Regions from separate parts of the Cytobacillus sp. Bva_UNVM-123 genome, predicted to be linked through region 1. Evidence: riboswitches for the same ligand, from Rfam matches in the RefSeq annotation. Region 1 holds a riboswitch; each other region holds the start of a gene.
What was found. A riboswitch is a leader RNA that binds a small molecule or an ion and turns the genes downstream of it on or off. The one in region 1 is predicted to bind lysine.

Region 1 (11,192 bases):
AAATGAAAATGAATTTACATGTTCATTTTCATTTTTGTTTCTTATATTAGTAAAGGTATGCTCTTGAAAGGAGGGAACAGATTGAAAAGAAACAGACCAAAATATCGTCAAATCATTGATGCTGCAGTAATAGCTATTGCTGAGAATGGCTATCATCAAGCGCAAGTATCAAAGATTGCAAAGCAAGCTGGAGTTGCAGATGGCACCATTTATTTATACTTCAAAAACAAAGAAGATATTCTCATCTCCCTCTTTCAAGAAAAAATGGGTTATTTTGTTGAGAAAATTGAAGAAAAGATTGCAGGAAAAGAAACAGCCGCAGAGAAACTATTAATGATGGTAGAAACACACTTTACTATGCTGTCAGAAGATCGGTACTTAGCAATTGTTACGCAGTTAGAACTTAGACAATCGAATAAGGAACTTCGTCATAAAATTAACGATATTCTTAAAGGCTATCTTTCTGTTGTTGATAAAATATTATTAGAAGGGAAAGAAAATGGTGAGTTTTCACCGACCCTTGATATTCGATTAGCAAGACAAATGATTTTCGGCACGATGGATGAAACGGTTACATCGTGGGTAATGAATGATCAAAAGTATGATTTAACTGCATTAGCTAGTCCCGTTCATCAATTGCTTCTAAAAGGGTGTTCGTCTCAAAAGTAGGCAAAAGCAAAAGGGGGATGGAATTTGGAATATTTAAAATGGTCATATAATGAAATGGTTGCCACAATAACAATTGACAGACCTCCAGCAAATGCTCTTTCTTCAGGACTGTTGAAAGAGCTAACGATAGTGCTCAATGAAATTGAAGCAAATGACGAAATCAGAGTCATCTTAATTCATGGCGAAGGCCGCTTCTTTTCAGCTGGAGCTGATATTAAAGAATTTACGACCATTGATACGGGGAGTGAATTTACGAATCTTTCAACATATGGGCAAAATCTATTCGAAAGAATGGAGTTATTTCCGAAACCAATTATTGCTGCCATTCACGGTGCTGCTTTAGGCGGAGGATTAGAGCTTGCAATGGCTTGTCATTTTAGATTAGTAGCTGAAAATGCGAAACTAGGGTTACCTGAATTGCAATTAGGATTAATTCCAGGATTTGCTGGTACACAGCGCCTTCCGCGTTTAGTTGGAACAGCACGAGCAGCCGAAATGCTCTTTACGAGTGAACCGATTACAGGATTAGAAGCTGTTCAATTTGGACTAGCAAATCACGCATACCTCGAGACTGAGCTTTTAGAGAATGCCTATAAAATCGCCAAAAAAATTGCAAAGAAAAGCCCTGTTTCAATTAAAGCAACTATTGAACTATTAAACTATGCGAAAACAGAAAAATATTATGACGGTGTGAAAAAAGAAGCTAAGTTGTTTGGAGAAGTATTTGTTTCTAAAGATGGCAAAGAAGGCATCTCAGCATTTATCGAAAAAAGAGAACCAAAATTTACAGGAAACTAAATAGGACATAATCGCTTTTATTATCCAGCGATTGCGTCTAGCCCCTCGAGGTCATAAGCCAATCTGTCAAGAAGGTAAAAAGCAACCTTCTAGTCAGCTCGTCTTATGCTTGTCGGGGCTTGGCAAGACGAAATCGCTTTTAAATTAGGAGGGAAATCATGAACATTTTTGTTTTGATGAAAAGAACCTTTGATACGGAAGAAAAAATTTCGATTTCAGGCGGAAAAATTAGTGAAGACGGTGCTGAATTTATTATAAACCCTTATGATGAATATGCGATTGAAGAAGCCATTCAAGTACGTGATGCGCATGATGGGGAAATTACGGTTGTTTCTGTTGGAAATGAAGAAACAGAAAAACAGCTACGTACAGCACTTGCGATGGGTGCAGATAAAGCAGTCCTTATTAATACTGAAGATGATTTAGATTATGGTGATCAATTTACAACGGCAAAAATTCTTGCTGAATTTTTAAAAGACAAAGATGCAGATTTAATTATTGGCGGAAATGTAGCGATTGACGGTGGCTCTGGTCAAGTTGGGCCGCGTGTTGCCGAGCTTTTAAATATTCCTTACGTCACGACGATAACAAAGCTTGATATTGATGGAAGCAATGTGACGGTTGTTCGTGACGTAGAAGGGGATTCCGAAGTAATTGAAACAACATTACCTTTGCTAGTAACAGCGCAACAAGGATTAAATGAGCCGCGTTATCCTTCATTGCCAGGGATTATGAAGGCGAAGAAGAAACCGCTAGATGAATTAGAACTTGATGATTTAGACCTTGATGAGGACGATGTTGAAGCGAAAACGAAAACAATTGAAATATATCTTCCTCCTAAAAAAGAAGCTGGAAAAGTACTTGAAGGCGATATAGCAGCACAAGTAAAAGAATTAGTTCATCTTCTTCACACAGAAGCAAAAGTTGTCTAAGTGCATAATCTTAATGAAGAGTTTAAATAATGCGGGGGGTACCGAAAATGGCTAAAAAAATTGTAGTGCTAGGAGAAATTCGTGACGGATTATTACGTAATGTTTCCTTTGAAGCAATTTCAGCTGCAAAGACAGCTGCTGAAGGTGGAGAAGTTGTAGGTGTTTTAGTAGGTGATTCTGTAAATGCCTTAAGTAATGAATTAATCCATTATGGAGCGGATCGTGTCATTACTGTAGAACATGACACACTAAACCAGTATACAACTGACGGCTATACACAGGCACTGATGGCAGTCATTAATACTGAAAGTCCAGATGGTCTTATTATTGGACATACAGCTTTAGGCAAGGATTTAGCTCCAAAAATAGCTGCGAAATTAAATTCTGGTTTAATTTCTGATGTTACTAGCATAGAAGAAGCTGGGGGAAATTTAGTTTTTACTAGACCCATTTATTCTGGCAAAGCCTTTGAAAAGAAAATTGTGACAGACGGCTTAATCTTTGCGACTATTCGTCCGAATAATATTAGCCCATTAGAAAAAGATGAGTCAAGAACGGGAGAAGTCTCCGCTTTATCTGTGGAGATTAAAGATTTGCGAACAATTATTAAAGAAGTTGTTCGCAAGGCAAGTGAAGGGGTAGACCTTTCTGAAGCGAAGGTTGTCATTGCAGGTGGTCGTGGAGTAAAGAGTGAAGAAGGCTTTGAACCGTTGAAAGAGCTTGCGAAAGTATTAAATGGAGCAGTAGGTGCTTCGCGTGGTGCTTGTGACGCAGATTATTGCGATTATTCATTGCAGATTGGTCAAACTGGTAAGGTCGTTACACCAGATCTTTATATTGCATGTGGCATTTCAGGTGCAATTCAGCATCTTGCCGGAATGTCGAATTCTAAAGTAATTGTGGCAATTAATAAAGATCCAGAAGCTAATATTTTCAATGTGGCTGATTACGGAATTGTTGGCGACTTATTTGAAGTAGTACCTTTACTAATAGAAGAATTTAAAAAATTGAAAGTAAATGCATAATAACATGTGAGCGGCTGAGTATAGCCGCTCATTTTATAAGGTTGCAAAAGAATAGTTGTAGGGTTTACGGGGGAAATTACAAATGAAGCAAAATAATAGCAACAATAAATAAACGATGCTATACTGTCGTTATATATTTTAGTGAACTATTAGGAGGCATATATTATGGCTATAACACACGCTACAGATCAAACATTTGCAACTGAAACTGATTCAGGGGTTGTTCTTGTAGATTTTTGGGCTCCATGGTGTGGTCCTTGTAAAATGATCGCTCCCGTACTAGAGGATTTAGATGTTGAACTTGGAGAGAAAGTGAAAATCGTTAAAGTTGATGTCGATGAAAACCAAGAATCAGCAGGCAAATTTGGAGTTATGAGCATTCCTACTTTACTCGTACTTAAAGATGGTGAGGTTGTTGACAAAACTGTTGGCTTCCAACCTAAAGAAGCCCTTATGGAATTGCTATCAAAACATGTATAAATAATTTTTTTTCATTTATTAAATCCTCGGCTTTATTTAGGCCGAGGATTTTTGTATGATCATATTAAATGCTGAGGCGGCTCGCTCAGGGGCGACAAGCTTAAGGCGAGCTGGCGAGAAGGCTGTACTTTAGCCTTCTTGACAGATTGACTTAAGACCTCGAGCCCCTAGGCGCTGCAGCTGGATAAATAAATGCTGAGGCGGCTCGCTCAGAAAGGAACGCAGACTAAAATCACCACGTCCTGTGGCAACGTCTGCATGACCCACATCTTGTGGGCCTCAAGCATAAGGCGAGCTGGTTGTGCTTTCCTTTAAAGATGGAATATAGTAAGATTTTAAGCTCGGGCTTAACTAGACAACAAAAGGCTGAGGCACGGAGGTGAACGATTAATGAACGATATAATTAAAAATAAACTTCTTCTTTTGCCGGACCAACCTGGCTGTTATTTAATGAAGGATCGACAAGGAACCATTATTTATGTTGGGAAGGCAAAAATTTTAAAAAATAGGGTTAGGTCTTATTTTACCGGCTCACATGATGGAAAAACATTAAGGCTAGTAAATGAAATTGAAGACTTTGAATATATTGTCACTTCCTCCAATATGGAAGCATTGATTCTTGAAATGAATTTAATTAAAAAGCACGATCCGAAATATAATGTCATGCTGAAGGATGATAAAAGTTACCCGTTTATTAAAATAACAGCTGAAAGACATCCGCGTCTTATTACAACAAGAAAAGTAAAGAAAGATAAAGGAAAATATTTCGGTCCGTATCCAAATGTACAAGCAGCAAATGAAACAAAAAAACTACTAGACCGTATGTACCCATTAAGGAAATGTACAAATTTACCAAGTCGAGCATGTCTATATTATCATTTAGGTCAATGTCTTGGACCTTGTATTCAAGATGTAAGTGAAGATGTATATAAAAAAAATATCGATGAGATCATTCACTTTCTTAATGGTGGATATAAAGATATAAAAAAAGAACTAGTAGAAAAAATGACAGCAGCAGCTGAGGAACTTGATTTTGAAAGAGCAAAAGAATACCGCGATAAAATAGCCCATATAGAAACGACAATGGAAAAACAAAAAATTACGACAACCGACTTTACAGATCGAGATGTGTTCGGGTTTGCGTTTGATAAAGGATGGATGTGTGTTCAAGTTTTCTTTATTAGGCAAGGTAAACTAATTGAACGGGATGTATCTATTTTTCCAATCTATAATGAACCGGATGAGGAAATGCTAACGTTCTTAGGTCAATTCTATACGAAAACAAACCATTTTAAGCCACGCGAAATCCTCGTGCCAAATTCAATAAGTGCTGAAATGGCAGAGGAGCTTTTAAAAGTAAAAGTGTTAAAGCCTCAGCGTGGTCAGAAAAAGGATCTCGTTCAGCTTGCAACGAAAAATGCGAAAATTGCTTTGCAAGAGAAGTTTTCTCTTATTGAACGAGATGAGGAGCGAACGATTAAGGCAGTTGAAAATTTAGGGAAACAGATGGGAATTTATACCCCTCACCGGATTGAAGCTTTCGATAATTCTAATATACAAGGAACAGATCCAGTATCAGCAATGGTTGTCTTTATTGATGGAAAGGCCGAAAGAAAAGAGTACCGGAAGTATAAAATTAAGTCTGTTCAAGGTCCTGATGATTATGATTCAATGAGGGAAGTTGTGCGAAGAAGATATACACGTGTTCTTAAAGAAGATTTGCCACTTGCTGATCTCATTATTATTGATGGCGGAAAGGGACATGTAGAGGCGGTCCGAGATGTGCTTGAAAATGAATTAAATCTCGATATCCCCATTTCTGGACTCGTTAAGGATGAAAAGCACCGCACATCACAGCTATTATATGGAAACCCTTTAGAAATCATTCAGCTTGCCCGGAATAGCCAAGAGTTCTATCTACTACAAAGAATTCAAGATGAGGTTCACCGCTTTGCCATTACTTTCCACCGTGAGCTGCGTGGAAAAAATGCTTTTCAGTCTGTTCTTGATGATATCTCTGGGATTGGTGAAAAGCGGAAAAAACAATTGCTAAAAACTTTTGGCTCCGTCAAGAAAATGAAAGAGGCCACGCTTCAGGAGTTTAGGGATATTGGACTGCCTGAAAGAGTTGCGGATGCATTAATTAAAAAATTGCAAGAATAGTATTGTTGGAAAAATAACAATATGCTATAATTGCTGAAAATTAAATACACTTTAGAGAAATAAAGTGTTGTCCATCCTATTTTGGACTTCCGATCTAAAAGTGAAGGTAGAGGTGCAAACTTCAATAGTAAAAGCTTGGAGAAGAATGAGCTTCAATGAAAAGCTTTGAAAGGGAAAGTTTGCCGAAGTGGGGAAAGTCTCATCACTTTCTTTGCTGGTCTTGCATTTAATAAATGTAGGATTGTCAAGACAAAACACTGTCTTGGAGAGCTATCTCACTGTGTGCGTATTTTTAATACGTTTTTAAGCACAGCAATGAGATAGCCTCATTGCTGTTTTTTTGTTGTACAGGAATCTTTCCTCATTGATAAATCATTTAGAAAGAAGGGAAACTGTGGCATTAATTGTTCAGAAATATGGGGGAACCTCTGTAGGAAATGCAGAAAAAATTCAAAATGTTGCAAAGCGAATTATGGAGGAGAAAGATAAAGGAAATGATGTAATTGTTGTTGTCTCAGCAATGGGAAAATCGACAGATCAACTTGTTGATTTAGCAAAAGGAATTTCTGCAAATCCGAGCAAACGTGAAATGGACATGCTATTAACTACAGGTGAACAAATAACCATTTCCTTATTAGCGATGGCGTTAACTGAAAAAGGCTATCCGGCTGTTTCTCTAACTGGCTGGCAGGCAGGAATCAAGACAGAACCAGTCCACGGTAACGCAAGAATTATTGCTGTTGATACAAACAGAGTAACAAGAGAATTGAATGATGGAAAAATTGTTGTTGTTGCCGGTTTTCAAGGAATTACTGAGGACGGTTCCATCTCCACATTAGGACGCGGCGGCTCTGATACAACAGCCGTTGCTTTAGCAGCAGCCTTAAAAGCTGAGAAATGTGAAATTTATACAGATGTTACTGGCGTATACACGACTGACCCACGATATGTAAAGGATGCTAGAAAACTTTTGGCAGTTTCATATGATGAAATGCTTGAGCTTGCTCATTTAGGTGCAGGAGTTCTTCATCCGAGAGCTGTTGAGTTTGCTAAAAACTATCATATCCAGTTAGAGGTTCGTTCCAGTATAGAAAAAGAGTCTGGAACGATAATTGAGGAGGAAGTAAAGGTGGAACAAAATTTAGTTGTGCGTGGAGTAGCTTTCGAAAGCGATATAACGAGAGTGACTGTTCTAGGCCTGCCTGATTCATTAACAGGCCTTTCGGTTATCTTTTCAGAGCTTGCGAAAAATCAAATTAATGTAGACATTATCATTCAAAGTACTACAGCCGAACAAACAACGAATCTTTCTTTTTCAATCAAAAATGAAGATCTTGATGCAACAGTGAAAGTATTGGAAAACAGCAAGCATAAATTAAACTATGAACAAATTGAAACTGAATCAAAGCTTGCGAAAGTTTCGATTGTTGGTTCGGGAATGGTTTCGAATCCAGGGGTTGCAGCTGAAATGTTCGCCGTATTAGCTGCCCATCATATTTCCGTAAAGATGGTAAGTACTTCCGAAATTAAAGTTTCTACTGTAATTGAACAAGAAAAAATGATTCAGGCAGTTAAATCGCTACATGATGCTTTTGAACTAGCAAAGCTACAAGTGGAAGCGTGACACTTTATCGCTTCCTTATATAGAAATGAAGAAAAGCTTTCAAAAGAAGAATTTTGAAAGCTTTTTATTCGGATAATAGAACATTACTCAGACGTTATCGTATCTTTATTATCCCATTTTACAGTGAACTGCACTTTTCCTTTTTTCTTTTTCGGATGCTCAAAGGCTTCACAAATCACACCTTTTTGATTTTCGATTTGTTGTGCAATAAAGCCTGCTTCTAGCTGAAAGGTGCAATTTTTATTTTGTTCACAACGCTCCTTTATTAAAGGGCTAAATAACTCTAATTCCATTTCATTTTTTGTTTGTTTATTTAAGGTAAGACTTCCCCAAGATGCTTGCTGAAAAAAATCAATTGTCATTTCTATCGTATCTTGAGGAAATTTACGGGCAAGTTTTTTTCCAGCCCAATATAAAATCTCAGGTGCATCATCTCCAAGTAATTCAAGTAATAAAACTTCACGAATTAGTTCATAGCCGAAAGTTGAAATGGTTTCGTCCTTGTTATCTGTTAAAATGATTTCTGCTGTCGTTTCGCTCAACCTTTATTCCCCTCTTTCTATTGTTCTTCTATTATATACAATTTTGAGAAGAATTAGTTATGTGATAATGAAAAAGAAGTGTTTTCGTAACATGAAAAAAATGTTATTTTAATATATTCATTGCTTTAGAATAATTTCGTGTTGTTATTACTTTGCTTCGAAAAAATGTAATAGTAATATACTATGAAAAAATTTTTTATGAAGATTATTTAATGTAATCGTTTCCTTGACGCTCCAACATGTTGGGGGTAAAATGAACATGTCACATAATTGTAAGAAAGTGATCAACTTTTTTGCTAAGTTAAGGTTGACTGTTCGCATACATATTTGTTCTTCATTAATGGACAGCTAATCCTTAATGCCTTTTTCAAAAAATAGGGGGGTAAATCATGGCGGGTAATCGAGAGTTTTTCAATCGCAAATTGCATTCATTGCTTGGTGTTATTCCGGTAGGGATTTTTTTAATTCAACACCTTGTAATCAATCATTTTGCAACAGGGGGAGAAGAGTCATTTAATAAAGCGGTAGGCTTTATGGAAAATCTTCCATTCAAAATTATCTTAGAAATATTTATCATTTTTTTGCCTTTATTATTTCATGCTATTTATGGTCTGTACATTGCTTTCACAGCAAAAAACAATGTAAGTAAGTTCAGTTTTTACCGCAACTGGATGTTTTTTCTTCAACGTTTTACTGGCGTAATTACGCTTATTTTTGTTTCATGGCATGTTTGGCAAACTCGAATTCAGGCAGCAATGGGAGCAGATGTAAGTTATCAAATGATGAGTGATATTCTTTCAAGTCCATTTATGCTTGTATTTTATATTGTCGGTGTAATCTCAACAATATTCCATTTTTCGAATGGTTTATGGTCTTTCTGTGTAACTTGGGGAATTACATTATCTCCTCGTTCACAAGTTATTTCAACGTATGTAACGATGGGAATCTTTGTTCTACTTTCAATCGTTGGTCTTCGTGCCATTTTTGCTTTTGTATAAGTCGTTATTAATATAAGCTCTAGATCATTATCGACGTGTTTATTATGAATGTTGTACTTAGGATTAAAGGGAGTGAGTCACATTGAGTAAAGGTAAAATTATCGTTGTCGGCGGCGGTCTTGCGGGCCTAATGGCAACCATTAAAGCGGCTGAAGCTAACGTTCCGGTAGAGCTGTTTTCATTAGTACCTGTTAAGCGTTCTCACTCTGTTTGTGCCCAAGGTGGTATTAACGGAGCTGTAAATACAAAGGGTGAAGGAGATTCTCCTTGGATCCATTTTGATGATACGATTTATGGAGGAGACTTTTTAGCGAACCAACCTCCAGTTAAAGCGATGTGTGAAGCTGCACCAGGAATTATTCATTTGTTTGACCGTATGGGTGTCATGTTTAACCGTACACCAGAAGGCTTACTTGATTTCCGTCGCTTCGGTGGCACACAACATCACCGTACTGCGTTTGCTGGTGCTACTACTGGTCAGCAGCTTCTTTATGCGTTGGACGAGCAAGTTCGCAGACATGAAGTGGCAGGATTAGTAACGAAATATGAAGGCTGGGAATTCTTAGGCGTTATTACAGATGATGATGGGATTTGCCGAGGGATTGTTGCCCAGAACTTAACATCAATGGAAATTCAATCATTTGCTGCAGATGCTGTTATTATGGCAACAGGTGGACCTGGAATTATTTTCGGGAAATCAACAAACTCTGTTATTAATACTGGTTCAGCTGCTTCCATCGTGTATCAGCAAGGTGCACATTATGCAAATGGTGAGTTTATTCAAATTCACCCAACAGCGATTCCTGGTGATGACAAGCTTCGTCTAATGAGTGAATCAGCTCGCGGTGAAGGTGGTCGTGTTTGGACTTATAAAGATGGTAAACCATGGTACTTCCTTGAGGAAAGATACCCTGCATATGGAAACTTAGTGCCACGTGATATTGCTACACGTGAGATTTTTAATGTTTGTGTAGATATGAAGCTAGGCATTAACGGTGAGAACATGGTCTACTTGGATCTATCCCATAAAGATCCACATGAACTTGATGTTAAACTTGGTGGAATTATTGAAATTTATGAGAAATTTATGGGTGAGGATCCTCATAAAGTTCCGATGAAAATTTTCCCAGCTGTTCACTATTCAATGGGTGGGCTTTGGGTTGACTTTAATCAACAAACTAGCATTCCAGGATTGTTCGCAGCTGGAGAATGTGATTATTCACAGCACGGGGCAAACCGTTTAGGTGCTAACTCATTATTATCCGCCATTTATGGTGGTATGGTTGCTGGACCAAATGCAGTTAATTATATCGATGGATTAGAAAAGAGCTCTGATGCGATTTCTTCCTCTGTATTTGAGCGTGCTATTCAAGAGCAAGAAGGAAAATGGAATGAAATTATGTCTTTAGATGGAACAGAAAATGCGTATGTTCTTCATAAAGAGCTTGGTGAATGGATGACAGATAACGTAACGGTCGTTCGTTACAATGATAGATTATTAAAAACAGATGAAAAAATTGTTGAATTAATGGAACGCTTTAAAAACATTAATATTAACGATACGGCGAAATGGAGCAATCAAGGTGCTGCCTTTACACGTCAATTGAAAAACATGCTTCATTTAGCACGTGTTATTACGATTGGTGCTTACAACCGTAATGAAAGCCGCGGTGCTCATTACAAGCCAGATTTTCCTAAGCGTAATGATGAAGAGTTCTTAAAAACAACAATGGCAAAATTCACTGGGGAAGATACTGCTCCTGCATTCCATTATGAAGATGTAGATATTTCTTTATTAAAACCACGTGAACGTGACTATACAAAAAAACATTAAGAGAAGGGGAGAGTAAGTGATGAGTGACAAAAAATCAATTCGCTTTATTATAACTCGTCAAGACAATCCAGATTCTGCGCCCTATCATGAAGAGTTCGATGTAGAGTATCGTCCGAACCTTAACGTT
Region 2 (11,192 bases), 2.6 Mb from region 1:
CAGTAGTACCTGGATTGAGCTGGTAGCAATAATTTTTGCCAATAACTCCTTTTCCTGTTTTTGGATCATATGGCTTTCCAAGCTTCGAAACAAGCAAAAGCTTGGCATTATTCAATACATAACTTGATAAGACAACAACATCTGCTGGCTGGATCATTTCCTCTCCAGACATTGTATCAATATATCTTACACCTGTCGCTTTCCCTCCACTATGCAAGATTTCAATAACATTTGCATGAGTTTTCAGCTCAAAATTTCCTGTTTTCGTAGCAGTTGGAATAACGGTCACAGTCGGATCTGATTTAGCCCCATATTCACAGCCAAAGCGTTCACAGAAAGCACAATATTGGCAGGCATTAAGCTTCTCTCCATCTGGATTCGTATATGCCTCGGATACGTTACCAGCTGGCATGGCAAATGGATGTAATCCTAGCTTTGTTGCTGCATCTCTAAATTTATTCGTCATCACTGTACTTTTCAATGGGGGAGTTGGGTAATCATTGCTGCGTTTTCCCCCTAGCGGATTTGGTTCACCTGAGATTCCACATGTTTTTTCAAATTTATCGTAGTATGGCTCTAGCTCATCATAGGTAATTCCCCAATCTTGGATTAAGTAATCATCTTTTATTTTTGATTTGCCATAGCGTTCAATTGTTTTAGTTTTAATCTCAAAATCATATGGGAGAAAGCGGAAAGTATGTCCATTCCAGTGAACGCCTGCCCCGCCAACACCTTGACCTAATAGAAATGAACCTAATTGCCTCATTGGCAATGCTCTTTGATCGAGTTTATTCCGAAACGTAATCGTCTCCTTCGAAACATCCTGCATTAAATCATAGCGGATTGCATATCTTAGTTCATCATGAATCATGGCGAAATTTTGCGTATTTCGGTTTCCTCCTCGCTCAAGACCAACAACTTTTAATCCGCTCTTCGTACATTCGGCTGCAATAATCCCCCCAGCCCAACCAACACCAACTGTTACGACATCCGTTTTTGGTAATGTTTTTGCCAAATTAACCTTCCTCTCTTACTAAAGAATGGTGTATTAACCCTTAACTAAATTGATTTCTTAACTTTTACTTTTATCACTACGGTATTTTTATGGCTGCTGTTTACTTTGAGATGGCATATGAGAATGAAGACTGCTTGGTTCAATGACAAGAAAATCCTTCGCCTCGATTTTATCCAAATAAGTCATTTGATTTCCTGGATACTCCTTCATTTTCCAGCCCCCCATATCGAGATTGCCACCATATAATGGGTCTGCATAAGCACCTTCTAGAACGGACATCCTCAGCAATTTAAAGAAATCATTTGAGGTTATCCCTTGCATGTCCACTTTTCCTGTATCAAAAGCAGTTAAAACTTCATCCTGCTCTTGATCAGTCAGCTCTGTAAACTTTTTCTTGTACTTCTCTTGACTATAGCTTTGAATTTTTGCAATTCCTTGGCTAAAAATTTCATTTCGTCTTAAATGGGACTGAAAGCCTTGTGTATCTAACCCTTTATAAAAAGGACCCATCATGTAATCCCTTGCATTATTGCCCCATGTCCCTGCTAATTGATGGTCAATATAATAAGGAACATCTAAATCAATAGCCCCAGGACCGAGATCATCGGCTGGAAAAATTCGTTCAGTTGCTTGTGATAGAACTTTAAAGTCCTCGGGATTGGAGAAATACATTAACGCTTGAGAATAGCGTTCTACTTGGCCATTCCCTACATTTCCACCTATTTTTGTCCCTGTATTCGGTTTTATAAATTGCTGTGTAATTAATCCTCCTAATATTCCACCACCGATTGCTCCTCCTGCTACATAGCTTCCTTTACGAATAAAGTCTCGACGGGACATTTGATCTTTTGAGTTTTGCTCACTCATTTCTCAATCACCACTTTCGTAATAAATACTTTAAAGTTATTCTTTTCCAGTCATTATAAAAATATACCAATATTAAAAGCCTCAACGGATATTGTCCATAGTAAAAAAAGAGCCTATTCTTCCATTTGAGGAATAAGCTCTTTTCTATACACTTAGATTTCCCTGTTAACTAAAAAAGTTTAAGAATTTGGAATGCTCCTCATCCTTAAACCTTTCTTTTTGATTTCACTATTAGTTATTTTTATTAAAATGCATTCGTGCTTTTAGTGCAATATCTTCCGGTGCTTTGTACGTAAGGGGCTCTTGATGAAGAGATTGGAAAAAGTTAATATCACTCGTATCAAGCATTCCGAACGTAAAACGCGGGATGAGGCGGGCATGAATAGACTGCTTCGATTCCTCATCTACTGATACATTTAGTGCCATATTAAAGCTTGCAAATCCTTGCTCTATTAATGAAGAGAAAACCCCTAACAGCCCTTCCGCAAAGTTCTCCCAATCTTGCTCTTCAATACTAGAGATGGAGTATTTTTGAGGAAAAATGGCCATGAAATCGTTTTGACCCTTTGGTGCATATGCATGCATCCAAGCGACATTTCCTCTTTCACCAATCCATCTTTCTCCTATCGTTTTTTCCGCATCATATAGGGCTAATAACAAGTCTCCTTCATAAGCCTTTTGCTTTTCCTCAATAAGCTTCTGATAGTTTGTTGCAGCGTCCGACGCAATAACCTGAATATGAGGATGAAGGATGCTCCCACCTGAATAAGGGAGATAATTCCAATTGATTGATGCGTAGCGAAATTCTGGGTCAGTCTCTATGATCTTTTGAATATAGTCTTGTGCTGCTAAAAAAGCGTCTTTTAACAACTCTACTGTAAATTCCTCTAAACGAATATAATGTTTGCCCGAAAAAATGACAACGCCATTATGCTTACTATATGGGAAAAGATTCGGAAAAACAGTCGCTTCCCCTTTAAAAATCCTGCCTTTCTCAGCAATTTCTTTTGGAAAATGAGGTGTCATTTTTAAGACATTTTCTGGACAAAACGGACACTTAGCCCCACCTGTTTCCTCCGCTATCTTCGTATAATCTGGTGCTTTGGGAGCCAGACCCCCATCAAACACAATTCGCGACGTCTCCCCTGTCACTGGGCAAATTCGAATCTCCGTTTTACGTTTAATCAAGTTTCCCTGATTATCGCTAAACTTAAACCATTCTTCCCTCTTCTGAAACTTTAATGTCATTATTCCTTCTCCCACCTTCCAACGTTAATATAGGTATTTATTCAATACTGAACATAAAATACCCTTTTCAGCCAGCTTAATCATAAAGAAAGTCAGTCTCCTCCAGTAAAGAATACTGAAGAAAACTGACTCTTCATTCATTAGTGATGTGTTAATGTTCGCTTCAAAAATTCCCTCGTTCGTTCCTGTGTTGGATGATTAAATATTTGTTCAGGTGTCCCTTCTTCAGCAATAACCCCTTTATCCATAAAGACAACCCGATCAGATACTTCCTTTGCAAAGCCCATTTCGTGCGTTACAATTAACATCGTTAACCCACTTTCAGCCAGCTCTGCCATGACCTTGAGCACTTCTCCTACCATTTCGGGATCAAGAGCTGAGGTTGGCTCATCAAACAACATAACATCTGGTTCCATCGAAAGGGCGCGAGCGATAGCAACTCGTTGTTTTTGACCGCCTGATAATTGCTTCGGCTTTGCATTCACATATTTCTCCATTCCGACAATCTTCAAATATTTCATCGCTACCTTTTCAGCCTCTTGTTTCGAACGCTTTAATACTTTTATTTGTCCAACAATACAATTGCTCAAAACATCATGATTATTAAATAAATTAAACTGTTGAAATACCATTCCTAGCTTTGTTCGATACTCATAAATATCATGCTTATCATCCAAAATGTTTTCGCCATGATAAATAATTTGACCGCCACTTGGTTTTTCTAATAGATTTATACAACGAAGAAGAGTAGATTTACCAGATCCTGATGAGCCGATAATGCATACAACCTCGCCTTTATTTACTGAAAAATCTATATCTTTTAATACTTCATGCGTTCCAAAGGATTTGCTTAAATGCTGAATATCGATTACTTTTTCCAATGTGCTCCTCCTTCTGCTAATCATACTTACCTTTGCACTTTTGACTAATGTTCTTTTCGCATATATTGTTGTTTTTGCATTTAAATTTTGCCCGTTGATTTCCGCTACGGGCGCTTGCTTTCCGCGGGGAGGGACGTGAGCCTCCTCGGCGCTTGCGCCTGTGGGGTCTCACGCTTCCCTCCATTCCCGAAGGACATTGAATAAACATCCTTGAATGAACATCGCACGAAGGAAATGCGAATGCATTTTCGAGGAGTCAAGTACCCTCCGCTCCAAACAACTCAGATAATTAAACAAAAATTGCACTAAAAACCAACAAACTTTACGAAAACAGCCTTCACTAAAAATCCATTGCAAAGTTAAAGAGACTTTTGTTCTTTCATGCTATAATTTTCTGGTCCATCTAATTTTCTTTCAAAATAACGTAAAATTAATGTCACACTAAATGTCATCACGAAGTACAAAATACACGCAACAAAGAATGGTTCAAAATATTTAAAGCTAATGCCTGCAACGGTCTTTGTTTGGAAATATAATTCCGTTACACCAATAACATTCAGCACAGATGTATCCTTTATATTAATAATAAACTGATTTCCTGTCGCAGGTAATATATTGCGGATAACTTGCGGCAATACGACATTCAGCATCGTTTGAACGTGATTCATTCCAATGGCTTGAGCCGCTTCAAATTGACCCTTATCAATCGAAATAACACCACCGCGAACGATTTCTGCCATGTATGCTCCAGTATTAATGGAGACAATCACGATTGCTGCAAACGTACGATCCATATCAATGCCAAAAGCTAAGGCAGAGCCATAATAAATAACCATTGCTTGCACAATCATCGGTGTTCCTCGGAAAAATTCGATATAAATAGATAAAATAGCATTAACCACTTTTAAAAATATTCGTTTTACTCTTCGTTCTGGCACGGGAATCGTACGAATCACTCCAGCCAATAAGCCGATAATGGCTCCAATAATTGTTCCTATAATCGCGACAAAAAGTGTCATCCCTGCTCCCCGAAGGAACATCGGCCAATTGTTTGCAACCATCGTTAAAATATACTCTAAACTCATACTTTCCCCCCTAAATAGAAATGCTGAAGCGCCTTGGGCAGCCCCGACAAGCATAAGACAAGCCGCTATGAAGGTTGTTCTTTAACCTTCTTAACGGATTGGCTTATGACCTCGAGGGGCTAGGCGCTGAAGCTAGACAAATAGAAATGCTGAAGCGCCTCGGACTCTGATTTAAATCTAAAAACCGACTGCCATTAGATGCAGCCGGTATCAATCTCATCATTATTCTGCTGCTGGTTGATTTTTTATTGCAGTGTCCATGATGGTTTGACGCTCTTCTTCAGAGATACCTGATAAGATTTCATTAATTTTCTCCGTTAATTCACTGCCTTTAATAAGTCCAACAGCAACTGCTGTATCTGCCTCATCTGCTTTAAAGCCATCAGCAAATTCAATCATGGTAAAATTTTGATTAGCTGAAGATGCACTAATTCCTTCAGGACGCTCTGACACATATCCATCAATCATTCCTGATTCAAGTGCTACACGCATGGCAGGGAAATTATCCATAGCAGGCTGTTTCTTTACACCTTCTATTTGATCGATAACTGCATAGTGAGAGGTATTTAACTGTCCGGTTACTTTTGCACCATTGAAGTCTTGGATAGAGGTTGCACCTTCATAAGGTCCACCTTTTTTTACAACCATAACAAAATGAGAAGTGTAATAGTTCTCTGAGAAATCAATTGTTTGTTTACGCTCATCTGTTGGTGACATCCCTGCAATAATGGCATCAATTTTCCCTGAAGTTAATGCAGGTACAAGGCCGTCCCATTCCGTTTTCACGATCACTAATTCTTTTCCTAATCCTTCAGCAATTTTCTTTGCTATCTCTACATCATAACCGCCGGCATATTCAGCATTGCCATCAATTTTCACTCCGCCATTTGAATCATTCATTTGGGTCCAGTTAAAAGGTGCATATCCAGCTTCCATTCCAACCTTAAAAGTATCTTTCTCTGTCTCTCCGCTTCCTGATGTTTTTTCTGATTTGCTTGTACCACATCCAGCTAATAGCAGAATCATAGATAATGATAATGTTAATAAAATTGATAGTTTTTGTCTCATTACGAATTCTCCCCTTTAAATATGTTAATTAAATATATTTTTCCACTCAATAAGGTATGACAACCACTTGTCATATAAGTAGAATGATGGACCTAAGCAAGCTTAGAAAATCAGGGCAAACATGCACGAAATTAATATTATATTCCGGCAATTTACAAAATAAAAAGAGACCTGAGGTAAACTCAGGTCTCGAAATATATAGATGCCCAGAAGTCCTCAACTTTCCCTCCATGAGATAGCACAACTCAATAAACCGGGAAGTTTATTGAGACAGTCCTGCAATTATTCACTGCAGACCCAGCAAGCAATACTGAGAATATTACAAGCTTCGGCGATATTTCCTTCTCTAACGTATCAAAGCTTCTCAAGCTCCACGAAAGACTGTTAAATACCGCGCCTCTACCTCACTAGTAAAAAGTGAGGTCTTATTAAATTGTTACATGTAGTCTACAACAACAAAAAATATCTGTCAACCTCACAAACATGAAGAAGGACAATCAAATAAAATGAAACATCCTGACAACAATAAGCTTAAAGCAAGGAAACTTATTTAATTAAAAAGTCACGAGCACCATCAATATAAATAATATGGCAATATAATTTACAGAATAAAGAAACATCCACCTTGCCCATTTTTCATCATCTTTTGCAAAAAATCCATTTATACTTAGAACAATCCAACCTACATTTAACAAAGTGGCAATGACAAGAAAAGTTGTACCGAGTACTCCTATGAAAAATGGCAACGGAAGCAAACAAGCGACATATACTAAAATTTGCCGTTTTGTCATCTCAAAACCATAGACGACAGGAAGCATCGCTACACCTGCAGCCTTGTATTCATCATGCTTTCTAATGGCAATTGCAAACGTATGGGGCATTTGAAAAATAAATAAAATCATAAATAGCACGATTGGCACTAATTGAAAACCACTGGTAATCGCGGTCCATCCAATTAAAGGTGAAACTGCGCCTGAAACACTACCAATGACCGTGTTAAGTGTATACTTGCGTTTTGACCACATCGTATATAGCACAACATATGTGAACCAACCTATGAAAGCGTATACAGTTGCTTCAATCGTCGTAAAAAAAAGGAAAATAAACCCAAGGATTGATAAAGAAAACCCTAATATTAATACCGTCCTCAAAGATATATGACCTGTTACAGTTGGACGGTTTTTCGTCCTATCCATAATTGTGTCAATATCAACATCATACCAATTGTTAATAACTAGTGCCCCTGCCATAACAAACGTACTTCCTAGCATCGTCAGAAAAAAAAGAGCCCAGTGTGCACTAAAAGATACACCAGTAAAATAAAGAGCCAACCAAAAGCCAGTAAAAACAGGCAGTACATTTGCAATTAAAACATTTAGTTTTAATAATGACTTCAAATCTGTAACTAAGCTTGGCATACTATGCTCGCTTACACTTACAGCTTTGCCAGCATTATGTGATGAAACCATTCCTTCTTTGTTCATCAAATATCTCCCCCAAAAAAGTGGTCGGGAAAATTCATTTATCTAAAAACCATTTAGTCATTTTCCACACTCTATATAATATTAACATAATTTATTATTAAACTCTTCTTTTGTCACTTAAAAGGAAGCAAGTTTCAAAAACATACATGAAGAATATATTAATGAATGAAAGATATTTATTAGAAAAGGGTGTATGTGTACGATGACCTCAAATTTTAAAGAAATACAAATCCAGCAAGTTTCCGGCGGAGTCGTTAATTTTGGTAATTCTTTATCCATTTCTCCAAAATCAGCTATAAAAGAACCATCTGGAGGGGGCTCAAGAAATTTTGGGGCTTGCATCGTCACGTCAACAGGATTTTCATGTACAAATTTTGTTGACCCTGATGGTGTGGACCAAAAGATTAATAATGGATTTGACAAGGAGAGCATACTATCATAATAACAAAATGAAGAAGCCAATATGAGATTTGGAAAGCTCATATTGGCTTCTCTATTTCAGATATATTACTTTGATATGTGAACGGTAAAATCAGCTAGCAATCTAGCACCAAAGCCTGTTGCTGATTTTGGATAATAGCCCGTCTCAGGACTTTGCATGACTCCAGCCATATCGACATGCAGCCATCTACATGATTTTGGTACAAAGCGACGAAGGAATAATCCAGCTGTAATAGACCCTGCTTCACCTCTAGAACTAATATTGTTAAAGTCGGCATAATCACTATTTAAATATGTTTCATATTCATCGACTAATGGCATTGGCCAAATAAAATCTCCGTTTTCTTTGCCAATTCGCTTCATTTCGGATGATAGCTGCTCATCTCCAAACACACCCGCTATTTTCGAACCAAGGGCATTCACGATCGCTCCTGTCAAAGTTGCAATATCAACAACATACTGCGCTTTCAAATCCCCTGCGCGAATTAATGCATCAGCCAAAATAAGACGCCCTTCTGCATCTGTGTTTCCTACTTGTACCGTATGCCCGTTTTTATAACGGATAATTTCACTTGGAAGTACGGACGTATTATCAGGGGAATTTTCTACAATTGGAATTAATGCGATAACATTTACCTTCGCCTGTGCTGCTGCTAATAGCTTCATCGCGCCAGCAACTGCAGCTGCTCCCCCCATATCCATACGCATGGTACTTAAATCCATCCCGCTTTTTAAGCTAATTCCACCTGTATCGAATGTAACGCCCTTTCCAACAAGTGCCACAAGCGGCTTTGAGCTGTCTCCACTATAGATAAGTTCAACAAACGAAGGCTTATATTTACTGCCACGTCCGACAGTCAATACCCCGTTCATCTCCATTTCTTCAAGCTTTTCTTTAGAAAACACATGGACTTTAACATTTGTATGAGCAAATTCTTCTTGTAAAACAGTTGGAAATGTTTCTGGATTTAATACATTTGGCACTTCATTCATTAAATCGCGCGAAAAAGCAGTCGCTTCCGCACGAATTTTCCCCATTTTAATGAATGGCTTTACATCCCCTTCTCCAAGAACTTGCAATTCCGTCCGAAAAGCAGATTTCTTTGATTTATACGTGAGAAACTTATAGGCACCTAAATGCCAACCCTCTACAAAAGCCGTTACGATTCCACCATTGTGCAGTTTTGGAAAGGCTGCCTTCAATCCTTCAGCTTGAATGATAGCTATGTCCACTTTCCGTCCGCTTAGCTCACGCGCAACCGTACCTGCCACCATGCGAATTTTTTCATAAGTTTGCTTATCTTCCTTCATTTCTTTCAAAACAACTAATAATTTTTCCCCAAGAAACAAAGATGTAAAATCCGCCGTACCATTTTCAACAAATTGCTTGATTGATGGATTCGCTTGAATATGTGAATCACTGGCAAATAAGATCGTCGCTTGAATTGACATAATCCATCCCCTCCCCTATTAAATACTTTCCACCTCTTATTTCGACATCCGAAATAATTATTCCTCTAACCTTCTATTTACTTCCTCACAAAAAACTTCTCGCGGCTTCTTCCTTGACATGTTTATCCTTTGAAAGCTCAGGATGTGCATTTCTTAGGACAGATGGTCTCGCAAGAATAAGCACGACAATAATAAGGAGGCTTGCCGACAATAACAAAATGAACTGGGCTGGAAAAACATCATAGAGGAATCCGTAAATCACCATTCCCAATGGCATAAGCGCAATAGACATCGTTTCCAGAATAGAAAAAACCCGACCTTTATAATCATCATCAATTCGCTTCTGCAACATGACTTGAATGGGGGTATTTACAATCATCATCAAACCGCCGAAACCAAACATTATGATTACATAATAAGCAAACATAAAGCTATAAGGCAGCGCAATCCATAGAGGAAAACCAATCGCCCCCATAAAAATTCCCATTCCAATAATTCCTCGCTTCGAAACGAGTAAAGGATATTTAACTTCTTTTCGTGTGGAGAAATAAATTGATAATAATAACATTCCTATTGCGAAGGCACCTTCAGTGATTCCGAAATGAGTAGGATCCATTTTCATTTTCTCAATGAGGATGAACGAATAACCTACTTGATAGGCACCGAACAAGAAATTTATTAGTAAGGCAATCCAAATAATTGCCATCAATACTTGCTGAAATTTCAAATAATTCAGTCCCGCTTTCATGCTTTGCCACATTGATTCTTTTTGTTCTCCTTCAACCTTCTCTTTCCGATTGGCAAAGAGATTAAAATTCATCGTTGATTCAAGAATAATCGCAATACTTGATGCAAACATGTAAATAATCAGGAATACTGGCATGGATACTGTTCCATATAATAAGCCCCCAACTGCAGGACTCCCGATTGAAGCAAAGGAAATCGACATTTGATTCAATGACATTGCTTTCTGGATTCTCTCTTTATCTACAAGTCCACTAATGGACGATGTAAACGCTACCCCAGAAAAGGTTGATGTTAGCGATAAAACACATGTTGTCGTATAAATGGCTATCAGTGATAAACCATAATTAAGACTTACAATCAGAAGTCCACCAATGGCAATGGTTGTTCCGACTTGAGCAAAAATGACGATTTTCTTCCTTGAATAATTATCTGCAACATATCCAGCAAACGGAGCAGCAAGCGCCCGCGGCAAAATTCCACAAATAAGGTTTGCTGCAAAATTCGTTGCAGAGCCTGTCATTTGTAAAATATAAAAACTAATCGCAAACGAATACACTTGCGCACCAAAAGATGAAATTAGTTTACTAATTGTAAACGTCCATAAATGATAGGTCGCCCTTTTTAGCTTCAATGCCTCTTCCACTTCAACACACCCTTTAGGAAAGTTTAATTTAATTAAACAAATCATAGCATGTTAAGCACTTCCATTTCAAGAAAAAGTTTAATATAATTAAACTAACCATAAAAACTAGGAGCGTGTCTATTGGAAATGCTAGGTGAACGAATACGAAAATTAAGAAAACAGAAAAAAATGACACTAGAAGCTCTTGCAGGAAAAGAACTGACAAAAGGCATGCTCAGCCTAATTGAAAATAACAAGGCCAAGCCTTCAATGGACAGTCTA
Region 3 (11,192 bases), 2.1 Mb from region 1:
CCTCTTGGATCACGGCCATCGTCATATTTCACTGCAAATTCAATTGCTTCGATTTTCCGAAAATATTCTTCGTCTAATTTACGCATTAAACCTGGACTATGGTATGGCTCCTTATTAAACCTAGTTTCAAACGCATTCATTAACGGGTTAAGTAAATCAACCGCAAAAATCCCTTCTTCCTGTGCTCTTTTATCTAAGTATTCTTTTAAAGCAGGGATGACAATCGTATAAGCAATGATTGAATGATCTTTACTCGCCAGCATAATGACATCTTCTATATCTTCCATGTCATCAACATATGAGCTTCTGCGAATTTCAATTTGGCTGCCGTTAAACTGTGTTGCTACTGCTTTTACAACAAACTCAGCTGTTTCCCCAACCGAGTCAGAAACTACATAGACCACTTCTTTTCGTTCCAAATTATGCGCAACTCCTCTGAGTCTTATTTTCCTTCTATCATTTCCAAATACGCTCGCGTTATTGTCGTTTTTGTAATTCTTCCTAAAAGGGAGTACGTATTTTTCTTGCCTCTCACTTCCTTTACGACAGGTAAGGAATCAATTCGATAATTAATCATTTTCTTGGCTGCCTCTAGCAACGTTTCATCGGGTTTAATGGTCGTGATATTTGGCATTCTCGTCATAATCACACTTACTGGCAATTCCTGAAGATTTTTATTTCCGAGCGAGGCTCTTAATAAATCCTTCCGTGAAACAACACCAGCTAAATATCCTTCTGCATCAACTGCATAAAGCGTTCCAACATCCTCTAAAAACAACTGAACAATCGCATCATAAACTGACGTTGATATCTCGATGACAATCGGGTGTGCTTTAAATTCATTCACCGTTTGTTGGACAAACTGTTCAGCCTGACACATGGTTTGATATTCTTCATTATAAAAATAACCAACTCGAGGCCTTGCATCGATATTTCCAGTCCTTGTTAAAATCGCAAGATCTGGTCTTAACGCAGCTCTCGAAACAGATAATTTCTTAGCAATTTCATTACCTGTTATCGGTCCATTTCGCTTTACAATCTGAAGGATTTCATCCTGACGATTGGATAGTTTAATTATTACCACCCTCTTTACGACAATAAGTGTGTTATATTCTATGAATTCATTATAAATGTGTCATACTCATTTGTATATAATGTATCACATTAAAAACCATTTTTTAATTAAATTATGACAAAGTTGAAAACAACATGAGTAGCATTCAACGAAAACTTGCAAAACTTTAAAACTCTTTTTTAACAAAAAAAGTTGTCCCCTCGCCTTTACGGCTTTGGAAACAACCTTCTTTTTTTAGAAAAATGATTCTATATTATACTAGCTCTAACAATCCTAGCTCCAAACATGTTGAAACTAAAAATGTTTTTTCATTTTTATTAAATTGAAGACAAATTTGCTCCGTGTTTATTTTTGTAATAATTCCGGTGCCAAAAACTCGATGCTTCACAAATCTACCGATAACGAGCTCTTCCTTATTTCGAAGTGCATTAGGATTATAGGAGATTTCAACCGTTTTTTCTTGTATACCTTTTACAGGTGTATGCTGTGAAGAAGCAAGCTCTTCAACTTTATTCGGCGGCTCCATCATATTTTCTACAGCTGTCACAAATCGTGATTTTCTTGCTTTTTTACCATCCCGCTCCCCATAGGAGAGAAGCTCTAGATGATTCTTAGCACGCGTCATGCCAACATAAAATAACCTAGTCGCTTCTTCAAGTGCATCCCCTTCTCCCAAACCAGCATCATCAGAGGATGGGATTACTCCCTCTACTAAGTCCATCATATATACATGGTCAAATTCTAAACCTTTTGCACTATGAAACGTAGAAAAAGTTACCGCATTTTGACCTTTTTTAGATTTCGATGTTTTAAGTACATGTTCTAAATGTTTGAGTCTGCTCGCAAACTCCTCCATCGTCTCCAATGTATCTGCAATCTCTTCCAATGTATTTAAAATCCCAATTAAATAGTCTTTGCGAAATCCTAGTCGCTCACACATCTTTTCAAGAGCCTTCTCATACCCTAATTTTTCACGAATCACTTCGATAGCCTGCAATGGCGGCATTCCTTTCATTTGCTGAAAAGTTTCCTTCGTTTCATTCACTTGTTTTATTTGATAGCTTTGTAATTCAATATGATTGAGCAAATTATCAAAAACGGATTCATGATTCTTAATTTCTTTTAATGCAGCCATTTGCTTCTTACTAATATAGCCATGAAGCTTCAGATGTATTTTCTCCAAAATATCTGGCCTTTTATCTGTAAAAGTCATGCGCATAAAATTGAGAATATCCGCTACTACCCAATGAGAGAAGAAGCGATTGTCGGCATCTTTCATATAAAAAGGAATACCAGCCCGATCAAATTCATTGATAAGCGCAATCGAGGATGAATTATTTCGATATAAGATTGCGATTTCTGTTAAGCTGTCTTTCCTCCGAATTTCTTGAACTAAATATTTTGCCTGAAAAATATAATCAGCAAATTCCTTCAAAACTATTGGATTACTCGGGGGATTATTCGTAAACATATTTTTGTTATAGCGATTTTTATTTCGCTTAATAAATTGATTCGCGATGTTGACAATATTGTTAGAGGAGCGATAATTTTGCTCCAAAAATAAAGTATTCGCATGATGATAAACTTCTTTAAAATTGAGCAAATAAGAGGGCTCCGCCCCTCTCCAGCTATAAATCGATTGATCATCGTCTGCTACAACAAAGAGATTCTTATGCTCTGCTACCAGCTTTTCAATAATTTTATGCTGGACTAATGAAGTATCTTGACTTTCATCCGTTAAAATATAATCATACCTTTGTTGGTACTTCTGAAGAAGCGAGGGATTCTCATTAAGTATTTCGTCTGCCAGTGTTAGCATATCATCAAAATCAACGAGCAATTTATGATAGCCAGACTTTTTAAACGTCTCATACTCACAAAATATTTCCTCTGCCTTAGGAACATCGATTCGAACGGTTGACCACTCACTCGTTGGAATCATCTTGTTTTTGATGAAGCTTATATAAGTCGTCAGCTCCTCCATTTGATCATCGGTTATATTTTCTTCAACTATCGTTTTATACAGATTCCTTAAAATGAGCTTTTTATGTAATGGGATTTCGGTTGCACCTAGTGCTTCTTTTTCCTCTAAATCGACGCCTCCCTCAATAATTTGGTAAGGGATCGCCTTTTTTCGAAAATAGTCTCGTACCACTTCAAATGCAAAGCTATGGATGGTAGAGAAATTGACTTGTGGAAGATCGGGAAAAAACCGACTAAACCTTATCTTCATATCATTTGCAGATGCCCGACTGAAGGTAATCGCCTTGATTTTTGCAGGACTAACACCTTTTTCTTCTATTAAATACCCAATCCGCATAATGATCGTTGTCGTCTTCCCTGAACCTGGTGAAGCTAATAATAGGAGTGGCCCCTCCGTTTCGAGAACTGCCTTTTGCTGAGTTTCATTTAAAAAAACGCCGATTTCACGCTTCTTTCGGGCAAAAAACTCTCCCTTTTCTTTCATATTCATAACCCTTTCTAATCCTTGGAAAACTTTATCCTTTTCCGGTTATTCTTTCAAAAAACATAAAGTTTTTCTTTATGGTCCTTTTACATGTATCTTTTATTGTAGCATAGCCTCTGTTTTTAAGGTTATTTTCCCTATTTGGTTATGAGAATTTGCTTCGTTCTGTGTGTGTAAAGGACTTTTTGCATTTGCTAAACGGGCTATTGACGCTTTTTAACTGTAGTTGCTCAACTTTTTGCCATTACAAACGGGCTATTGACGCTTTCTTACTCGATTTGCTTAGATTTTTGCCATTACAAGTGGGCTATTGACCTATTTCAACTGAATTTGCTCAGTTTTTTGCCATTACAAGCAAGCTATTGACTCTTTCATACTCAATTTGCTCAGTTTTTTGCCATTACAAGTGGGCTATTGACTCTTTTTCATTCCCCATCCAGAACTCAATTTTCTTCTCTCCTATTTTAGTTTCACACTATAATATCTCATTGCTTCTAAACTGCCTTCTACATCGAAAATTCCTTTTTCAATCAGCTTTCTTACCCGATATTCTAAAAATTCATCTCCAACATATTGCTCTATATGTCCTAACACTTCACCAATCAGTCTAGCTGACTTCATGAAGTCCTTCACTTCTTGCTGACTATGCAAGTATTGTGCTGTTGAAATCAGAAGTTCATCAAAATAATCTTCAGACACAAACCTGACTTTTCCGTCCTCCCAAATTCTTAATGTTTCTTGATGTGTTGAAAGTTGAAGCCATTCTTGAACATATTGCTCTTTTTCCAGCTGTGATAATAGAGGCTGTTTCTTGCCCTGCTCGAAAATCACTTTAAGCTTTTCAGGAGAGATTTCACCTGCATGTAAGGGGAAGAATTCTATATTAGGTTGATAAAATTGTTGAACAAATATATTTGCACAATTAATAACTTTGATGTTATGAGCTTTATTTTTTAAAAGATATAGAGCAAATCTTAGCCCCGTTTGTTCATGAGCATTATTCGCAACCCATATCGTAACAGGTACATCTTCTGGAATCTTTTCGATTTGATCAACTGTTTTCCTAAAGCCTTTCATGTATTCATCCAGTTCGTCAAACTCATCATTCATGCTATTTTTCTTCCAAGCAAATCTTTCCTCCATACCACTTTTCTTATGCAGCTGCCAAATAGGACCTACGGAAAAAATGTCCCAAAACGAGATCACCGCTTCCTCATGATTAACGCCCAATTCTTTCAGCGCTACTTTTAAACTTCCCGCGGGAGAAGCTCCAAATAAAATATGAATCATTTTATACGTATGTTTATCTTCAATCACTTTTCGTTTATCTGATAGTTCAAAAACCATTTTGGACATTTCTTTAACTTTAGTGATAAATTCTGCTTCTGAGTATTGTTTTTCAGACAATAATTGAACGTTAAGAAGGAAATGAAACAACAAAGATTTTGCTTCTTCCTCCGGCAATTCAGTAATAACCTGTTTCAGTTTTTCAATTTCCATTATTATTCCTCCTAAAGCACAATAAAGTAGAAAAAGACCAATTCACTTCGTCTCTATGAATTTATTTTTCTAAAGATCGTTAAACAAGCTTATACATTAAAACATCATCAACATATTCATTGTCATTCATTTTGATTTCATTCACTTTTCGGCCTTCTTCAACAAATCCAAGACTCTTATATAATGCGATCGCTCTATGGTTAGTTGAGAAAACGCCTAAACTTACCTTTTCAATTAAAGGATTCTTTTCTGCCCACTCCTGTAGTGCATGAATAAGCAATTTACCCATCCCTAATCCTCTATATTCCTTATCGATCATGACCCCGAATGAGCCCGTATGTGATAATCTTTTACGAGTATGGGATTGAAATACGATCCAACCGATCCCTTTACTGTTTATTTCAGCTACAATGATTGTTTCTCTATCATTAGCAATAATATTTTTCAACCAATCAATTTGCTGCTCGACCGTATTAGTAAATTCTTCTGGCTCTGAAATCAAAAAATCATTTTCTGAAATAACCTCTCGCTGAATACGTAAGATCGATTCAGCATCATCTAATTGACCTGTACGAACCTTGACATTTCGTTCATTTTCAACTGTTTTCATTATGTCCTCCACACATCTCAAAGTAAGATTACAAACTAGTTTACATATTACTAATTCTTGTTACTGTATGAATATCCTTCCCTTCATACCAAAAAAGCCTGAAGGACACACGAGCAGAAGCTGTTCCTAATGATAGAACATCATTCTACTCACATATCCTACAGGCAATCGTAACATGTTATTTCTTAAGATGATACGGTACTGTCGTAATCACGACATTTCTTCGATATAGCAAAAATGTGCGTATTAATAAGCTTGATTGGTTGTGTAAAATATTATGCCAGCCCTTTTTTGGTATAAATTGTGGAATCACGACCGTTACTTTATAATTCGCTTCGTTTGCTTTATGTTCAACCGTATCCACGAATTTAGTTAATGGTTGAATAATACTACGATACTGTGAATGCAACGTAACGAGTCTTATATCTGGCTGCCACTTTTTCCACTTCTCTGCAAACTTTCTTTCCTCTTCTCGATCAAATGCAACATAAACAGCAATAATTTGATAAGCAGATAAAGATTTCGCATAACTTAACGAGTTTTCTACTACATGGGTAATGCCTGCTACAGGCACGATAATGACATTTCCTTCAATCGGTTCACATTGTTCACTTGTTGTCAGACGCAACTGTTCGCCTACTGCTTCATAATGTTTACGTATTCTATGAAACAAATAAATAATTATTGGCAAAAAGATGAGTACTGGCCATACATGCGTAAACTTCGTAATAAAGAAGATAATTGTCACTGTGAAGCTTATGAATGCACCAATTGTGTTCACGATAAGCTTTGGTATCCATCCAGCTGGTTTTTCTCGAATCCATTTTACCATCATTCCTGTTTGCGATAAGGTAAACGGGATAAACACCCCTACTGCATATAGGGGAATAAGCTGTTCCGTCCTTCCTTCAAAAGCAATAATTAACAAAATGGAGAAAAGGCCCAGAATGATAATTCCATTCGAATAGCCTAAACGATCCCCTCGAATCTTAAACATTCTCGGAATAAATTTATCATTAGCAAGGTTAACGGCAAGCATTGGAAAAGCTGTATAGCCCGTATTAGCCGCAAGAATTAAGATTAATGCGGTTGTACCTTGAATGAAGTAATACATGGTATTCCTACCGAATACGCCCTCTGCGATTTGTGAAACGACGGTTACTTTTTCACTTGGCGCAATGCCGTAATAATAAGCTAAAAATACAATTCCAGAAAATAAAATACATAACAAAGTTCCCATCGCAATTAATGTTTTAGCTGCATTATTAGGAGCAGGATTTTTGAAATTCGGAATCGCATTGGAGATAGCTTCTACTCCTGTTAATGCAGAGCTTCCTGAAGCAAATGCTCTTAGTAAAATGAATAAGCTTATTCCTGCCACTGGTGTTCCGATAGAAGTATGCAATTCAGGAGAAACTTGGCCTGTCATAATCCGATAAAGCCCTACTCCGATTAAAATAAATAATGTTATGACAAATAAATATACTGGATAAGCTAGTATTGAAGCTGACTCCGTAACTCCTCTTAAATTTAAAATTGTAATGATAAAGACAAAGATAATGGCAATGCCTACATTATAATCGTGTAAAATCGGAAAGGCAGATGTAATGGCATCTGTACCAGCTGATACACTAACTGCCACCGTTAAAATATAATCTACTAAAAGTGAGCCCCCAGCGATTAAGCCTGCATTAGTGCCTAAATTATTTTTCGATACGATATAAGCTCCGCCGCCGTGTGGATAAGCAAAAACAATTTGCCGATAGGATAAAATTAAAGCGGTTAACAAAATGAGTACACCAACTGCGATCGGAATAGAATACCAAAATGCTGTTGTACTAACTGTTACTAGCACAATCAAAATTTGTTCTGGACCATAGGCTACAGAGGATAAAGCATCAGAAGAAAGTATTGCTAATGCCTTCTTTTTATTAAGTTTCTGCTCGCCTAATTCCGTTGATTTTAATGGACGTCCGATTAATAAACGTTTGATAGAAGACAACAATGCTATTCACCCTCTTAAAAAATAATGTAGTAAAACTTAGTTTGACTTTAAATGCCTAGGTCAATTCCACTTAGAAAAACTTGGCGTTCACACTTGTTTAAACGACACGATCGGCGAAATAGATAACTAAAAAACATAAAAGCCCCAATTCATGGATCAAAAAAACGCCTTCAAGCCATTAGCAAATAGACCTGTAGACGTTAATTTTTTAAAGTCATACAAGTTCCACCTTCCTTCTCATATAACGCTTACGAGGTTAGCTGTCGGATTCGGACCTGTGAGTAGCCCTACCTATCAAATTTGCCTTAGCGTATTTATGCCTCCCAGATTTTTACGAATATCTTTACATATCTGAGGCATTTGCCAAAGGCTTAAACCTTATTCAGCTGAGCGTAAAGTAAAAACTTTACACCCTTCTCCACACGAAGCAATTGCTGAATGAAGTTAAATAGGATTCACCCCTTGGATTATTCATAATCCATAAGTTCGGTTCCCCCGCACCAAAGGTTTCAGCGATTTAATTAGTGAAACTACCATCAGTGAATGTGATTACACTCAAAAGACTTGTGGCAACATGTTGCATGCAGTCATTCACTGAATGTGAAATATGAAACTGTTAGTTATAATACTCCTGTAATTACGGATTGTAAATACTATTTTTTATACATTTTTTCGCACGAATAAGACAAATTTATCCATTGCAAGTTGGCCAATAATTTACTATAATTCAATATATTAATATAATATTCCCATTCACCGATGGGGTAGAGGCTGCGGCTTATAAGAGTAAAGCGGACGAGATTCAATGAAATTGATGACTCCGATTTTGAAAGGATAAGCTGCCGAAGCTTGGATAAATCATTGTATATCCTTGCTGGGGGTGTTTTCGAACAGGAACACCACTGTCACGTTTTTCACGTGGAGAGCTATCTTCGGAAGGATTTAACGGACCTATTCAACAGCCGTCGATCTTTTTCGACGGCTGTTTTTATTTTTTGTACGAATGTGCCTCCGATACATTTTAAGAACAATTGCTAAATAGCTCTCTCACTTCAAAATGATAAATTATGTGTTACACAAAAGGAGTGTACAAGTTGGCAAAAACAGCAACATCATCAAACCCTACACAATTAAAACGAACACTGAAAGCACGTCATCTTATGATGATCTCTCTCGGTGGATCGATCGGGACAGGGATATTTTTAGCAAGTGGAGGAGCTGTACATACAGCTGGACCAGGAGGTGCCTTAGCTGCCTATGCAGCCGTAGCAATCATGGTCTATTTTCTTATGACAAGCCTTGCTGAAATGGCCGCATATATGCCAGTTGCTGGTTCATTCAAAGTGTATGCAACGAAATTCGTTGAACCAGGATTTGGCTTTGCGATTGGCTGGAATTATTGGTATAACTGGGCCATTACTATTGCCGCTGAACTAGCAGCCGTTGTGCTAATTATGAAGTTTTGGTTTCCTGAAAGTCCTTCATTTATTTGGAGTGGCCTCGCACTCCTGCTCATGTTCGGCTTCAACTATTTATCTGTTAAAGGATTTGGAGAGGCAGAGTTTTGGTTTGCACTTATTAAAATTGTAACGGTTATTATTTTTATCATTACTGGATTTTTCATGATTTTTGGCATTATGGGGGGAGAAACCATTGGCTTTAAGAACTTCACTATTGAAGATGCACCTTTTAATGGAGGCTTCTTTGCCATTCTTGGTGTCTTTATGGCTGCAGGCTTCTCATTCCAAGGAACAGAATTACTCGGGGTAGCTGCTGGAGAAAGTGAAAATCCTGAAAAAACAATTCCAAAAGCGATAAACTCCGTATTTTGGCGAATTTTACTGTTTTACATTTTAGGGATATTTGTCATCGGCATGATTATTCCTTATACAGATGAACGGCTATTAAGTGAAGCTGTTTCCGTGAGCCCCTTCACACTCGTTTTCGAACGTGCAGGATTTGCTTTTGCAGCGTCCGTCATGAACGCCATTATTTTAACTGCTGTATTATCTGCAGGTAACTCAGGCATGTATGCGTCAACCCGAATGCTTTGGGACTTAGCACGTGATGGAAACGCACCGAAATTCTTAGCAAAGCTTGATAAAAGAGGCGTACCTGTCAACGCACTAATCGTTACAGCATTAGTTGGATCCCTTGCCTTTTTAACGACGATCTTTGGCGATGGTCAAGTATATATTTGGTTATTAAATGCTTCAGGGATGGCTGGATTTGTAACATGGCTAGGTATTGCCATTAGTCATTATCGCTTCCGCAGAGCCTATATCGCTCAAGGCGGTGACCTAAACAAACTGCCCTATCGTGCAAAATGGTTCCCATTCGGGCCATTATTCGCATTAATTCTATGTATCATTATTATTTTAGGCCAAAACTTCCAAGCCTTCACAGATGGAACAATTGATTGGCACAGCATTATCGCAGCCTATATCGGCTTACCACTGTTCTTAATTGTTTGGCTTAGTTATAAAATCAAACATAAAACAAAGCTCATTCCATTGAAAGAATGTGATTTTGAGAATTAGATCATTTTCAATGGAAATAATTCTCTCAAAAGAGTGTGGATGAAGGCGGTTCACGGGAATCTAATGAAAAACGATCTTGTTCGGCTTGATTGAGGTCGGTTCGCAGAAGTCAACGATAGAATCGACCTCTTTCAAACTGATTAAGGTCGATTTACTGGACTTATATAAAAGATTCGACCTCGTTCTAACTGATTCAGGTCGATTTGCAGAACTTATACAAAAGAATCGGCTTCGTTCTAACTGTTAAGGTCGATTTACAGGACTCATACAAAAGATTCGACCTCGGTCACTTGATTAAGGTCGATTTGAGAGATTCATACAAAAGATTCGACTTCGTTGACATTATTAAAGGCGATTCTCAGTTATCATACGATAGAAACGGTCTCGCACAACCTAATAAAAGTGATTTCCTCTGAATAACAACAAAAGAATCGATCTCAATGGGTATTGTATGAGATGATTCTTTCGTGTTTAGCAAAAAACGGATACGCATTTTTACGAAAGAACAGGGGAAAATGGTTCCTAAATCAACTTATATAATGTCCAATTAATTTGAAATTTCCTGAACAAGTTTCGTGAACCACTTTTTCAAATCTTGAAATTGAAAGCCTGCTGCTTCTGCTTTCGCTGTATCCATATACCAATCAGCAGGAACGCCAAAAGGAGATTGATTTTCCTCATCTGTTTGCTGTTCAACAATTGCCTGTTTCTGAACAGCTTCTTCAATGATAGAGAGGATCTCACGCAAAGACAGCTCCCCTTTGGAGCAAGCATTTATTGGCCCTTCTATTTGTTGATTACCGAGCCAATTAAGGAATGAGGCTGCCTCATCTGAAGAAATAAACGAGAGTAATGCATTCAAATTTGGAATACCAATTGGTTTGCCATTTTTTATTTGCTCAATATGAAAATGTAGTCGCTTCGTATAGTCATCTACCCCTAGAACAATCGGAAAACGGACAGCACTAACTGGAAAATCCGCCTTTTGATAAAAG

Region 2: linked by a shared signal. The riboswitch ahead of KDN24_RS05145 (transporter substrate-binding domain-containing protein) and the one ahead of KDN24_RS18720 (aspartate kinase) in region 1 are both predicted to bind lysine.
Region 3: linked by a shared signal. The riboswitch ahead of KDN24_RS02875 (amino acid permease) and the one ahead of KDN24_RS18720 (aspartate kinase) in region 1 are both predicted to bind lysine.

Annotation. Positions count from the first base shown of each region.
Region 1 covers NZ_CM177772.1:3,648,246-3,659,437, reverse strand. Annotated here, with positions in the region: gene fadR (fatty acid metabolism transcriptional regulator FadR) at 82-669, shown strand; gene KDN24_RS18745 (enoyl-CoA hydratase) at 694-1,467, shown strand; gene KDN24_RS18740 (electron transfer flavoprotein subunit beta/FixA family protein) at 1,626-2,399, shown strand; gene KDN24_RS18735 (electron transfer flavoprotein subunit alpha/FixB family protein) at 2,447-3,424, shown strand; gene trxA (thioredoxin) at 3,590-3,904, shown strand; gene uvrC (excinuclease ABC subunit UvrC) at 4,295-6,067, shown strand; lysine riboswitch at 6,167-6,348, shown strand; gene KDN24_RS18720 (aspartate kinase) at 6,462-7,691, shown strand; gene KDN24_RS18715 (YslB family protein) at 7,775-8,233, opposite strand; gene KDN24_RS18710 (succinate dehydrogenase cytochrome b558 subunit) at 8,623-9,231, shown strand; gene sdhA (succinate dehydrogenase flavoprotein subunit) at 9,314-11,065, shown strand; gene sdhB (succinate dehydrogenase iron-sulfur subunit) at 11,085-11,192, shown strand, end outside.
Region 2 covers NZ_CM177772.1:1,056,599-1,067,790, reverse strand. Annotated here, with positions in the region: gene KDN24_RS05170 (GMC family oxidoreductase) at 1-1,015, opposite strand, end outside; gene KDN24_RS05165 (gluconate 2-dehydrogenase subunit 3 family protein) at 1,103-1,882, opposite strand; gene KDN24_RS05160 (hypothetical protein) at 2,114-3,130, opposite strand; gene KDN24_RS05155 (amino acid ABC transporter ATP-binding protein) at 3,271-4,011, opposite strand; gene KDN24_RS05150 (amino acid ABC transporter permease) at 4,371-5,096, opposite strand; gene KDN24_RS05145 (transporter substrate-binding domain-containing protein) at 5,319-6,164, opposite strand; lysine riboswitch at 6,393-6,574, opposite strand; gene cyoE (heme o synthase) at 6,719-7,648, opposite strand; gene KDN24_RS05135 (spore germination protein) at 7,851-8,090, shown strand; gene KDN24_RS05130 (leucyl aminopeptidase family protein) at 8,156-9,541, opposite strand; gene KDN24_RS05125 (MFS transporter) at 9,627-10,931, opposite strand; gene KDN24_RS05120 (helix-turn-helix domain-containing protein) at 11,058-11,192, shown strand, end outside.
Region 3 covers NZ_CM177772.1:564,608-575,799, reverse strand. Annotated here, with positions in the region: gene KDN24_RS02905 (pyruvate, water dikinase regulatory protein) at 1-419, opposite strand, end outside; gene ccpN (transcriptional regulator CcpN) at 443-1,078, opposite strand; gene KDN24_RS02895 (ATP-dependent helicase) at 1,329-3,542, opposite strand; gene KDN24_RS02890 (DUF1835 domain-containing protein) at 4,002-5,042, opposite strand; gene KDN24_RS02885 (GNAT family N-acetyltransferase) at 5,122-5,652, opposite strand; gene kimA (potassium transporter KimA) at 5,831-7,657, opposite strand; cyclic di-AMP (ydaO/yuaA leader) riboswitch at 7,887-8,182, opposite strand; lysine riboswitch at 8,415-8,594, shown strand; gene KDN24_RS02875 (amino acid permease) at 8,752-10,197, shown strand; gene KDN24_RS02870 (NAD-dependent epimerase/dehydratase family protein) at 10,745-11,192, opposite strand, start outside.